One region of the Streptomyces sp. NPDC049541 genome, then DNA from elsewhere that is predicted to be linked to it. Evidence: riboswitches for the same ligand, from Rfam matches in the RefSeq annotation. Region 1 holds a riboswitch; each other region holds the start of a gene.
What was found. A riboswitch is a leader RNA that binds a small molecule or an ion and turns the genes downstream of it on or off. The one in region 1 is predicted to bind ZMP and ZTP.
Positions count from the first base shown of each region.

Region 2: it holds a riboswitch for ZMP and ZTP, as region 1 does, so the genes downstream of both, ACIBW9_RS09375 (phosphoribosylaminoimidazolecarboxamide formyltransferase) here and ACIBW9_RS20360 (glycine hydroxymethyltransferase) in region 1, are expected to answer to the same signal.
Region 3: it holds a riboswitch for ZMP and ZTP, as region 1 does, so the genes downstream of both, ACIBW9_RS27400 (bifunctional 5,10-methylenetetrahydrofolate dehydrogenase/5,10-methenyltetrahydrofolate cyclohydrolase) here and ACIBW9_RS20360 (glycine hydroxymethyltransferase) in region 1, are expected to answer to the same signal.

Region 1 covers NZ_JBITLY010000005.1:229,893-234,150, forward strand. The annotation lists gene ACIBW9_RS20350 (hypothetical protein) at 1-547, opposite strand, end outside; gene rocD (ornithine--oxo-acid transaminase) at 686-1,891, opposite strand; ZMP/ZTP riboswitch at 1,994-2,083, shown strand; gene ACIBW9_RS20360 (glycine hydroxymethyltransferase) at 2,129-3,580, shown strand; gene ACIBW9_RS20365 (hypothetical protein) at 3,653-4,258, opposite strand, start outside.
Region 2 covers NZ_JBITLY010000002.1:493,983-498,240, forward strand. The annotation lists gene ACIBW9_RS09370 (IMP cyclohydrolase) at 1-537, opposite strand, end outside; gene ACIBW9_RS09375 (phosphoribosylaminoimidazolecarboxamide formyltransferase) at 583-1,737, opposite strand; ZMP/ZTP riboswitch at 1,769-1,853, opposite strand; gene ACIBW9_RS09380 (ATP-binding protein) at 1,923-4,258, shown strand, end outside.
Region 3 covers NZ_JBITLY010000007.1:398,637-402,894, reverse strand. The annotation lists gene ACIBW9_RS27420 (IucA/IucC family protein) at 1-157, shown strand, start outside; gene ACIBW9_RS27415 (type III PLP-dependent enzyme) at 154-1,362, shown strand; gene ACIBW9_RS27410 (hypothetical protein) at 1,447-1,740, opposite strand; gene ACIBW9_RS27405 (nuclear transport factor 2 family protein) at 1,913-2,278, shown strand; ZMP/ZTP riboswitch at 2,382-2,465, shown strand; gene ACIBW9_RS27400 (bifunctional 5,10-methylenetetrahydrofolate dehydrogenase/5,10-methenyltetrahydrofolate cyclohydrolase) at 2,488-3,336, shown strand; gene ACIBW9_RS27395 (CU044_5270 family protein) at 3,337-4,258, opposite strand, start outside.

The sequences.
Region 1 (4,258 bases):
CCGATGGCGCGAGCGAGTCGATCAGCCGCACCGACACCTCCACCACCCCGAACCCGAACCCGGCTCCCAGGCCGAGCACCAGAGCCCGCCCCCGCCCGGACCACCACCCCCCGAACAACCCGAGCAGCAGCACCACGACGGCGATCGCGAGCATCGCGTACTTCAGCGCCGTCGACCCGTCGCGATTCCCCTCGGCCCCGGACGCCAGCCCCAGCATGGCGAGCCCGGCGCACACCACCCCGACCGCACCCCACTCCGTCCCGCTCAGCCGCACCTGCAGCAGTCGCGCCGCGACCACCCCGGTCACCGCCAGGCTGGACGCGAGCGCCGCGGCGACCGCGTAGATCGGGATCGACCGCAGGGCGGCGATCTGAAAGAGGAACCCCAGCCCGTCCAGCGCCAGCCCGGCCAGATACCGCCACTGCCTGAGGGCCCGCAGCAGCAGCGCCGCCTCCCCGCCCCCACCCGTACCGGCCGACCGCGTGGCAACCGCCTGCAAAACCGTCGCGGTACCGAAGCAGACCGCCGCGCCCAGCGCGCACACCATCCCAAAGATCACAAAGTGACTGTAGGGGAGACGCACAGGAAGCGGCGATGCCCCGGCATCCGCTCGCACCGATCTAATGCTTCACATACCTACGCAAGGTCCCAGAACGCCACCGTTTCATCGCCCCCGTCGAGCCGCTCAGATCCCGAGCACCGCCCGCAACTGCGCGAGCCCCCAGTCCAGGTCCTCCTTCGCGATCACCAACGGCGGCGCGATCCGCACCGTCGGCCCATGGGTGTCCTTCACCAGCACCCCGCGCTCCATCAGCTTCTCGGACACCTCCCGCCCGGTGCCGTACCGCGGCGCGATGTCGATGCCCGCCCACAGCCCCCGCCCGCGCACCGCCCGCACCCGGCCCGTGCCGGTCAACGCCCCCAGTTCCCGGTGCAGATGACCGCCCAGCTCCGCGGACCGCGCCTGGAACTCGCCCGTCCGCAGCATCGCGATCACCTCCAGCGCCACCGCACAGGCCAGCGGATTCCCGCCGAACGTCGAACCGTGCTCACCGGGCCGGAACACTCCGAGCACCTCGGCCGACGACACCACCGCCGACACCGGCACGATCCCGCCGCCCAGCGCCTTGCCGAGCACATACACATCCGGCACCACGCCCTCGTGCTCGCACGCGAAGGTCTTTCCGGTCCGGCCGAGGCCCGACTGGATCTCGTCCGCCACGAACAGCACGTTCCGTTCGCGCGTCAGCTCCCGCACCGCGGGCAGATAGCCGGCGGGCGGCACCAGCACCCCCGCCTCGCCCTGGATCGGCTCCAGCAGCACCGCCACCGTGTTCTCCGTGACCGCCGACCGCATCGCCGTCAGATCCCCGTACGGCACGATCTCGAAGCCCGGCGTGTACGGACCGAAGTCCGCCCGGGCCTCCGGGTCGGTGGAGAAGCTGACGAGGGTCGTCGTGCGGCCGTGGAAGTTGTTGCCCGCGACCACGATCTTCGCCATCTCCGCGGGCACGCCCTTGACCCGGTAGCCCCATTTCCGGGCCGTCTTCACGGCCGTCTCCACCGCTTCCGCGCCGGTGTTCATCGGCAGTACCAGCTCCATACCGCACAGCTCGGCGAGTTCGGAGCAGAAGGCCGCGAACCGGTCGTGATGAAACGCCCTCGACGTCAGCGTCACCCGCTCCAGCTGCGCCTTCGCCGCCTCCACCAGCCGCCGGTTGCGATGCCCGAAGTTGAGTGCCGAGTAACCGGCCAGCAGGTCCAGATACCGCCTCCCCTCCACATCCGTCATCCACGCCCCGTCCGCGGAGGCGACGACCACGGGCAGCGGGTGGTAGTTGTGCGCGCTGTGCGCGTCGGCGGCGGCGATGAGCGCGTCCGTCGTGGTCACGGGACCTCCCGGTGGTGTGGCGGTTGCAGCGGCCCCCTCTTCCTATGGTCGCTCGCATGGTGGACGCGGGACCTGCGCTCTCCGGCGTGGCCGGTAGGCTGATCGACGGGTCGTGACTGGCGCGCAAGGATGGGACGGACCATCGGGGAGCGACCCATGCGTGACCGAGTGCCGTGCGCCTGGGCCAGACCGAGAACCGTGACCGCTTGCACGCCACGCCACCCGGAGGCCGACGACATGTCAGAGCAGCAGCCCCTCTCCACCGAGTCCACCGCCTTCCGTGCCGCCCTCGACGTGATCCGCGCCGTCGAGCCGCGCGTCGCCGACGCCATCGGCCAGGAGGTCCACGACCAGCGCGAGATGCTCAAGCTGATCGCCTCCGAGAACTACGCCTCCCCGGCCACCCTCCTCGCGATGGGCAACTGGTTCAGCGACAAGTACGCCGAGGGCACCATCGGCCGCCGCTTCTACGCAGGCTGCCGCAACGTCGACACCGTCGAGTCGCTCGCCGCCGAACACGCCAAGGAGCTCTTCGGCGCCCGCCACGCCTACGTCCAGCCGCACTCCGGCATCGACGCCAACCTCGTCGCCTTCTGGTCCGTCCTCGCCGACCGCGTCGAGGCCCCCTTCCTGGAGAAGACGGGCGCCCGCCAGGTCAACGACCTCACCGAGGCCGACTGGGCCGAACTCCGCCAGGCCTTCGGCAACCAGCGCATGCTCGGCATGTCCCTGGACGCCGGCGGACACCTCACCCACGGCTTCCGCCCGAACATCTCCGGCAAGATGTTCGACCAGCGCTCCTACGGCACCGACCCCGCCACCGGCCTCATCGACTACGAGGCCCTGCGCGTCTCGGCCCGCGAGTTCAAGCCGCTGATCATCGTCGCCGGCTACTCCGCCTACCCGCGGCTGGTGAACTTCCGCATCATGCGGGAGATCGCCGACGAGGTCGGGGCGACCCTGATGGTGGACATGGCGCACTTCGCCGGCCTGGTCGCGGGCAAGGTGCTGACCGGCGACTTCGACCCGGTCCCGCACGCCCAGATCGTCACCACCACCACCCACAAGTCGCTGCGCGGCCCGCGCGGCGGCATGGTCCTGTGCGACGACTCCCTCAAGGACCAGGTCGACCGCGGCTGCCCGATGGTCCTCGGCGGCCCGCTCCCGCACGTCATGGCCGCCAAGGCGGTCGCCTTCGCCGAGGCGCGTCAGCCCTCGTTCCGGGACTACGCCCAGCGCATCGTCGACAACTCCCGCGCGCTGGCGGAGGGCCTGATCCGCCGCGGCGCCACCCTCGTCACCGGTGGCACGGACAACCACCTCAACCTCATCGACGTGGCCACCTCCTACGGCCTGACCGGCCGCCAGGCCGAGGCGGCCCTGCTCGACTCGGGCATCGTCACCAACCGCAACGCCATCCCCGCCGACCCCAACGGCGCCTGGTACACCTCCGGCATCCGCATCGGCACCCCCGCCCTGACCACGCGCGGCCTGGGCACCGCCGAGATGGACGAGGTCGCGGGCCTGATCGACCGCGTCCTCACCACCGCCGAGCCGGGCACCACCAAGTCGGGCGCCCCGTCCAAGGCGCAGCACGTCCTCGACCCGAAGATCGCCGACGAGATCTCCCGCCGCGCCACCGACCTCGTGGCCGGCTTCCCGCTGTACCCGGAGATCGACCTGGGCTGACCAGCGCCCTCTCTTGAGTTGTCAAAGATCGATGGCGTTCGGAGATCGGTGAGGCTCAGCGACCGGTGACGCTCAGAGCTCGATGAGTTCCTGGCGTGGTTCCTCCCGCGGCGGTCCGGCACCCTGCCGGGCCGCCGCGCGGCGTATCAGCAGCGCCCCGCCCGCCCCGACCACGAGCCCAAGAGCCGCCCCGGGCACCGCCCACCGGACACCGCTCCGTGCGGCCCCCTGCCCGGCGGCCCCGTCACCGCCGGTGCCGCTCCCGCCGGGCCCGGCCGCCCCGTCGCCCAGGCCGCTCAGCACTTTCGCCTGCTCCAGCTGCACAAACACCGAGCGGGGTGCCCGATGCCAGCGGATGTCGTCGTCCTGCACGGCCGGTGCGGGATCGGTGCGTATCCAGGGCGTGCCGTCCGCCGCCACGAACAGCTGGTCCTGGCGCTCGACGGCCACGTCACCGCCCGGCGGACGCGTCGTCTGCGGCCAGCCCCCGACGCCCGTCAGCCCCCAGACCACCGTGAAGGCCACCGGTGGATGGCGCCCCTCGACCCAGGCGTCCGGCACCCGCTCCGTCCCCGCGTAGGTGGGCCGTAACAGCTGCCGCAGCCGGGCGAAGGCCGGCTCGCCGGACCGCAGCACCGTCGTCCGCCCGGTGCCGCCCGCGACGATCATCGCCAGGTC
Region 2 (4,258 bases), on a different contig from region 1:
AGCGGCAACCAAGACCTGTTCGCCGTCGGAGTCGTAGGTGGTCAGCAGGACCGCCTCGCCCGGTTGCAGATCCTGTACGGCGAGGGTCATCACGTTGCTGGTCGGGCGTGCGGCGCGGCTGGGACGGGCGGCCCCGAAGACGGTGGTGCGTCCGCCGTCGCGGCTGATCAGCGCCGTGAGGCGGGAGGTGCGGATCGGGGGGTCGGGTTCGTACTCGAAGCCGCTGACCGCCTCGGTCGGCGAGGCTCCCGCCCTGAGCCGTTCCGCGGCCTGGGACACCTGCTCTCCGTTGCCCAGCACCAGCCAGTCTCGCGTGGTCGTGGCGGCGGCGTAGTGACGCAGGGGATCGCGCACTTTGGGGATGAGCGGCCCCACCACGAGGTCGTCGTCGATCAGCCGGAGCGCGCGCTCGCGTGAGGCCGGGCTGCGGCCGGTGAGGAAGTAGCCGCCCAGCACGGCCCCGGAGCGGGTGCGGGCGCACAGGACTCCGCGGCCGGGGTAGGGGTTGGCGGACAACAGGTCATGAAGGGTTGGCATGCTGATGCGCTTTCTGGTCGGGGGGAGGGGCCGGCAAGGCGTCGCTCAGTGGTGGAAGAGCCTGAGGCCGGTCCGGACCAGGGCGATCCCGTGCTCGCGGCAGGCGTCCTCGACCTCCGCGGAGCGGATCGATCCGCCCGGCTCGGCGATGTGGTCGACACCGTGCCGCTGTGCGTGGTCGACGTTGTCGCGGAACGGCAGAGCACCGTCCGAGACGAACGCGACCCCTTTCAGGCGTGCCGTCCACTCGGCGCGGCTGCCGGCCGTGAACTCCGGCACCGGCTGCGACAGTGCGGCGGACAACCTGGCCCTCTCGTCCGCCGTGAGGTCACCCTCGATGAAGCGGATCTGCCAGTTGACCCGGTCCTGGCGCCGGACGCCCGGCCGGAAGGCGAGCGCGCGCACCACCGGATGGCGCCGCAGCCACCAGGTGTCGGCCTTCGCCCCCGCAAGCCGTGTGCAGTCGACACGGGACTGCTGTCCCGCGCCGATGCCCAGTGTCGCCCCGTCACGCACGAAGCACACCGAGTTCGACTGCGTGTGGCGCAGCACCACCAGGCCCAGCAGAAGGTCTTCCACGGCCGTCGCGGGAAGTGTGCCGCACACGACGTTCTCCAACAGCGTTTCCGCACACGGCACTTCGTCCCGCTGCTGACTCAGCCGCAGACCGAAGACCTCGCGCGTCTCCCGCTCCGGCGGCACAAAGGCCGGATCCGCCTCCAGGACGAGGAAGCGGCCGTTCTTCTTCCTGCCGAGTCCGCCGACGGTGCCCGGCGCATAGCCGGGCGCGACGATGCCGTCGCACACGACGGGGGCCAGCAGTTCGGCGAGCTCCTCGTCGACCGGGTGCGACACGGCGGCGAAGTCCCCGTAGGACGACTTCGGGTCCGCGTCCCGCGCGCGCAGATACGCACTGGTCAGGGCACCGACCTCGGCCTGGTCGACACCGTGGAGCCGTGCCGTCACCTCGTCGACGGGCCCGGCCACGGCCGCACCGGCGGGTGAGACGTGCTTGAAGGAAGCGGCCGCCGGCCGGCCGAGGGAGCGGCTCGCCTCCCGTACCAGCTGCCAGCCGTTCAGGGCGTCGAGCAGGTTGATGTACGACGGGCTTCCATGCACCACCCGAACCGGCCACCGGCCGGGCCGCACCGGAGTGGCATCCGCCTGCTGCTGCGGGTTCATTCCGTACCGCAGATCCACGTCATGGCCTCCTCAGCGGGAACATCACTGACGGAGGCGCCCAGGCGGTCGACGCTCACGCTGAACCACGGCCGCTCCCCGGTGGTCGTCCACCCTCGCCAGTCGCGGCCGGACCTGACTCTACCGGCAACACATGACCGGCAGGGCCCGTCATCCCGTCCCGCTCCGGTGGCAGAATCGGCCGCGTGGACCGGGGGATCCTCGAGCGCGAGCCCGAGCTGGCACGGCTGGCCACGGCCGCACGGGAGGCGGCCGACGGGGCCGGTTCGGTGCTGCTCGTCTTCGGTGAGGCCGGAATAGGCAAGTCCAGCCTGGTCAGAGCCATGCCCGACCGGCTCCCAGGGCAGGCCCGCGTGCTAGTCGGACAGTGCGACGACCTCGCCACCCGGCGCCCCCTCGGGCCGTTCCGCGACCTCGTCGGCAGCGTCGGCGCCGAACTCGCCCGCGCGGTCACCGAGGGCGGCGACCGCCACCGCGTCTACGAGGCCCTGCACGGAGAGCTGGCCGTGACCCCGCACCCTGCGGTACTCGTCGTCGAGGACGTGCACTGGGCCGACGAGGCCTCCCTGGACGCCCTGCGTTTCCTCGTCCGGCGCATGGAGCGGCTGCCCGCCCTGCTCGTCCTCACCTACCGCGACGACGAGCTGAGCCGCGGACACCCCCTGCGCCACCTCCTCGGCCAGGTCTCCCGCGCACCCCGCGTGCACCGCCTGCCCCTGGCCAGGCTGTCACTCGACGCCGTCCGCACGCTCAGCGCGGCCGGCCGGCTCGACCCGGCCCAGGTCTACGAAGTCACCTCCGGGAACCCCTTCTTCGTCGCCGAGGTCCTCGCCTCCGGCGGCACCGGGGGAGTGCCCCCGACCGTCGTCGACGCCGTGCTCGCCCGGCTGCGCGGACTGGAACCCGCCGTCGTCGACGCACTGGAGCAGCTCGCCGTCGTCCCCTCGGCGGTCGAACGCCCACTGGTCGACGCGCTGCTCAAAGGCGGGGTGACCGTCCTTGCGGCGGCCGAGCAGCGCGGGCTGCTGGCCGTGAGCCCGGACCGGGTGGCCTTCCGGCACGAGCTGATCCGGCGGGCGGTCGCCGACTCCGTGCCCACCGCCCGGCGCATCGACCTCGACCGCAACGTCCTCGCGGCCCTGGTGGCCCGGCCAGGTTCCGACGCCGCCCGCATCGTCCACCACGCCGCCCAGGCCGGCGACCAGGACGCCATCGCCCGCTACGGACCCGACGCCGCCCGCGACGCCGCGGGAGCCGGCGCGCACCGCGAGGCCGCCGCCCAACTGCGCCTCGTCCTGCAGCAACGGCACCGCTACCCTCCGCCCGACCTCGCCGACCTGCTCGAACGCCATGCTGTGGAGAGCTACACCATCGCCGACTCGGCCGCCGCCGTGACCGCCCAGCGCGAGGCGGTCGCCCTGCGCCGCTCCCTCGGCGACACCTTCGCCCTCGGCGCCGACCTGCGCTGGCTCTCCCGTATCCACTGGTGGGCCGGGGACGCCGACGAGGCGCAGGAGGCCGCCCGTGAGGCCGTCGCCGTCCTGGAACACGCGGGCGACGACCGGCTGCTGGCCCTTGCGGTCAGCAACATCGCCCAGCTGCGGATGCTGTCCGATCGCTATCCCGAGGCCGTCGAACACGCCGAACGGGCCATCGTGCTAGCGCAGAAGACCCAGGACGCTGCGATCCTCTCGCACGCCCTCAACAACATGGGCACGGCCCGCTGGCGCGGCGGAGACCCCGGCGGGCGCCGCCAGCTGGAGGAGAGCCTCGAGGTCGCCCTGGACGCCGGGGAGGTCGAGCACGCCTGCCGCGCCTACGCCAATCTCATCTGGACCCTGCTCGACCACCTGCAGTACGCGGAGGCGGACCGTTTCCTGCCCCCGGCCATGGACCTGGCCGACCGGGCCGAACATCTCGGCTTCCTCACCTATCTCCATGTAGAGCTGGCCATACGCCGGCTGGCCGCCGCCGACTGGGACGAGGCCGAGCGGCATGCGGAGTTCGGCATCCACGACTTCCTGCCCGCGCGCTGCCCGGCCCTGACCGTCCTGGCCCGGGTGCGCACCCGCTGCGGCCGTCCCGGCGCCGATGAACTCCTCACCGAGGCCCAGGAGATCGCCGTACGCACGCGGGAACTCCAGCGCACCGGGCCCGTCGCCGCCGCGCTCGCCGAGGCCGCCTGGCTGCGCGGCGATCACGCCGCCGTCGTCGAGGCCGTCGCCCCCGTGTACGCCCAGGCCCGCCATCTGGCCGGTGTCCCCTACGGCGCCGAACTCGGCTACTGGCTCACCAAGGCCGGACACCCGGTCCCGGCGGACGACTCGGGACATCCGTATGCGCTGCAGTCCCGCGGGCAGTGGCGGCGTGCCGCGGCCCTGTGGCACACGGCGGGCTGCCCCTACGAATACGCCGCCGCGCTCGCCGAGAGCCCGGAGCCCGCCGACAAGCTCACCGCCCTCGCCCGGCTCGACGCGCTGGGCGCCGAGCCGCTGGCCCGGCTGGTCCGCACCGAACTGCG
Region 3 (4,258 bases), on a different contig from region 1:
GAGGCTCGCCGCCCTGCTCGCCGGGGTGCCGCTGCCCGCCAAGGCCAACCTGCTGACCCGCTGGGAACGCAAGGCGGACCGAGACGCCGGATATGTGCGGCTGCCGTCCCCGCTCGCCGAGGACATCCTGCGCGACTCGACCGGGAGCATCCGATGACCGACCCGACGCCCGCGGTCCACGACCGAGTCCTGTCCCTGCCCGCCACCGAACTGCCCGCCTACGTCTATGACTTGGCGGCGCTGCGCACCCATGCCGCCGCGGTCCGGGCCGCGCTGCCGGAGCGGGTCGAGGTGTACTACGCGTCCAAGGCCAATCCGGAGCCGGAGATCCTCGGCGCGCTCGGCCCCTACGTGGACGGCTACGAGGTCTCCTCGGGCGGTGAACTCGCCCATGTGGCCAAGGCGGTGCCGGAGCGGCCGCTCGCCTTCGGCGGTCCCGGCAAGACTCCGGACGAGGTGCGGGCCGCGCTGGAGCTCGGCGTCGAGCGTTTCCATGTGGAGAGCGCATACGAGCTGCGCATGCTGGCCGAGCTGGCGCGGACCTGCGGGCCGGGGCGGCGGGTGGCGGTGCTGGTCCGCGTCAACCTTCCGGTCGCGGACGGGGCACTGGCGGGCAGCTCACTGGCGATGGGAGGCCGCCCGACACCGTTCGGCCTGGACCCGGCACAGGCCGTCGACGTCGTACGGGCGCTCGCCGACGGAACGTATCCGCACCTCGAACTACGGGGTGTGCACGCCCACCTGGCCAGTGGCCTGGAGGCGGGCGAACAGCTGGCGGTGGCCGAGTCCGTGGTGTCCTGGGCGACGGGCCTCGGTGTTCCGCTCGCCGAAGTCAACGTCGGCGGCGGGATGACCGTCGACTACACCGATCCGGAACGCCGCTTCGACTGGGCCGCCTACGGCAGCGGGCTCGCCGGTCTGACCGAGGCGCACCCCGAGCTGACCCTGCGCATCGAGCCGGGGCGGGCGCTGACGGCGTACTGCGGCTGGTACGCCACCGAGGTGCTGGACGTGAAGCGCAGCCACGGCGAGGACTTCGCGGTGGTCCGCGGGGGCACCCACCATCTGCGGACGCCGGCGACGAAGGGGCACGACCAGCCCTGTTCGGTGCTGAAGGTGGACGCCTGGCCGCACCCGTGGCCGCGCTCGGCCGCCGAAGGCGAGCGGGTCACCCTGGCCGGGCAGCTGTGCACCCCGAAGGACGTCCTGGCCCGCCGCGCCTGCACGCCGGGGCTCAGGGCCGGCGACCGGGTGGTGTTCTCGCTCGCGGGCGCCTATGCGTGGAACATCTCGCACCATGACTTCCTGATGCACCCCCGGCCCGGTTTCCACTTCCTTCACCCTTCAACCGCCGGGCTGTGATCAGGTCACCGGCCCAGCGAAAGGGCCGCCCTCTCCGGGCGGCCCTTTCGCTGTGGGGGGACGTTCGATGCGGCGTCGGCGGGGTTACAGGGCCCCCGGGAACCCGCTGGCGGCTCCCATGCGGGCGACCCGGTCCAGCTGCTCGAGGTTGTTGAGGCGGTTCAGGTGCCGCAGCTGCTCGGAGGGGCGCGGCACCTCGGCCCTGCGCTCCGCCGGGATGCCGCTCTGGGCGAGCGAGTCGAGCGTGGCGATCGGGTTGAGCTCGCTGGCGTCCTTGTTCTGGATGGTCGCGTCGGACGCGCAGGCGAGCGGCGCGGCAAGGGCGGTGATTCCTGCGGCGAGACCAACGGCGGCGACGATACGTCGTGTTGAGATCATGCTTCCCACAACGTCACCAGGCCCGCGACGGTCACGGCCGCGCCCCGGCGCTCACCCATCAGGGGCAGTGCTCCGGTTGCGCTTGCCGAGGCTGCCGCGGCGGAGGAGCCTCGAAGGAGAGGTACTTCGCGGCCCGCAGCTCCTCGGGTCGCGGCCCTCGAAGGAGGTCATGATGGGCACCACGGCAACTCCCGGCTTCAGCGCGGACACCCTGCGCAAGGGGATCGAAGGACACACTGCGGCGGATCTTCTGTCGCTCTATGCGGACGACGCGCAGATACGCATCGTGGACCGCAACACCCAGCCCAGCCAGCCCAAGGTCCTGCGCGGTCGCCAGGAGATCGGCGCGATGTTCGAGGACATCTACAGCCGCGACATGACGCACCACGTGGACCAGTGCATCGTTCAGGGCGACCACGCCGCCTACAGCCAGTCCTGCCAGTACGCGGACGGAACGCGTGTCCTGGCCGAATCGATGATCACGCTGCGGGACGGCAAGATCGCCGAAGAGGTCCTGATCCAGGCATGGGACGAGTAGGACGCAGAACCGCGAGGGTCCAGGTCACCTCGCGGTCGCCCTGGACCTTCTCGGCAGCCCGGTGACAGCGGCTGCTGACCGCTGTGGCGGCTCGGCTAGTCTGAGGGCGGGCCGTGACTGGCGCTGAGGTGGAGCACCACCGGGGAGCGGCCACGCGGAGTCGATGCCGTGCGCCTGGGCGACACGTCACACCAGCCCAGGAGTGGATCATGCCCCAGGCCCGGCTCATCGACGGCACCTCCCTTGCCCGGCGCATCGTCGAGGACACCGCCAAGCGGGCGGCCGACCTCACCGCACGGACGGGAACGGCGCCCTGTCTGGCGACGGTTCTGGTCGGCGAGGACCCCGCCTCCGTCACCTATGTCCGGATGAAGCGCAACCGCTGCCGCAAGGCCGGTATCGAGTCGCGCCAGGTGGAACTTCCCGCCGCCACGACGACCGAGGAACTCGTCGGCGCTCTGCGCTCCCTGTCGAGCGACCCTGCTGTGCACGGCATTCTGCTGCAGCACCCGATGGGCGAGCACATCGACGAGCGGGCCGCGTTCGAGGCGATCGCGCCCGAGAAGGACGTCGACGGCGTCACCTTCGCCTCGTTCGCGACGATGAGCTTCGGCCTGCCGGGCTTCGTGTCGTGCACGCCGGGCGGCATCATGCGGCTGCTCGACGAGTACGGCGTCGACCCGTCCGGGAAGCGGGCCGTGGTCGTGGGCCGCAGCGCCATCCTCGGCAAGCCGGCCGGCATGCTGCTGCTCGCCCGCGACGCCACGGTGACGTACTGCCACTCCCGTACCCGGGACCTGTCCTCGGTCGTGCGGGAGGCGGACATCGTGGTCGCCGCCGTGGGGCGGCCGCGGCTGATCCGAGGCGAGGACATCAAGCCCGGCGCTGTCGTGATCGACGCCGGTTACAACCCGGGCAACGTCGGCGACGTCGACTTCGACTCGGCCGTGGAGCGGGCCGGTCTGATCACTCCGGTGCCGGGCGGTGTCGGTCCGATGACGATCGCCACGCTGCTGGAGCAGACCGTGGCTGCCGCCGCCCGGCAGCTCGGAGTGTGATCAGCGCATCCAGGCGCTGTAGTCCATGACATCGCCGGCCTTGACGCCGTACTCCGGCTCCGCCCTGGTGAAGACGGTCTCCAGGCCGAGGACCGCACCGGTGGACGGCTGCATGATCAGCATCCGCCGGTAGCCCGCGCCCTGGTACTCGTACGCCTGGCCTGGCCGCCCGAGCCGGTCCGTGACCTGGCCGACCGGCCGCAGCCCCCCGGTGCCCGCGAGAAGCCTGGCCAGCGTCGCGGACTCGCGGGCCCCGAGGGTCCAGTGGTCGAGCAACTCCGCGACGGCGTCGAGGAGTTCGGGGGTCGTCAGCCTGGTGCGGGTGTATGCGGCCTCCTGGAGATAGGCCCGCAGCCGCGCCGTGTCGTTCGGCGGGGGCGACTCGGGCGGCGCGTCGCTCCAGCTGGGCGGAAACGTCCGGCTGCTGATGACATGGCCGTCCTCGACCAGGTGCGGATCGCCGCCGTCGTCGCGCAGGACCGGCCGGCCGGGGTGGCGGGGGTCGGTCGCCACCACGAGCTCGGTGTGGCTGCCGTCGGCCTTCCAGCGCACGACGCGCTCCTCGGGAAGCGTGATCGGGGGCTTGTCCTCGCTCATGCCGAGGCTCCAGGACTGCACATGCGTGCCCTTGCGCAGCTTCGGCGCATCCTCCGCCGTGGCCTGCCGCTGTGCACGGTCGGCCAGTTCCTCCAGGGGTACGGGGGTGGAGTCGGCCTGGACGACCAGCGGGCGGGGTGCGGCGACCGCGGGCGCGGTGCCGGGGCCGCTGAGCAGCACTGTCAGCGCGGTCGTGGCGACGACGGCGGTGGCGGCGAGGCTCCAGAGGAGCCGGGTGCGGCGGCGGCCCGTGGGGCGTTCGTGCAGCAGCCGGTTGAGCCGGCGTTCGGCGTGGTGGTCGAGGGGGCCGTCTCCGTAGTGAGGG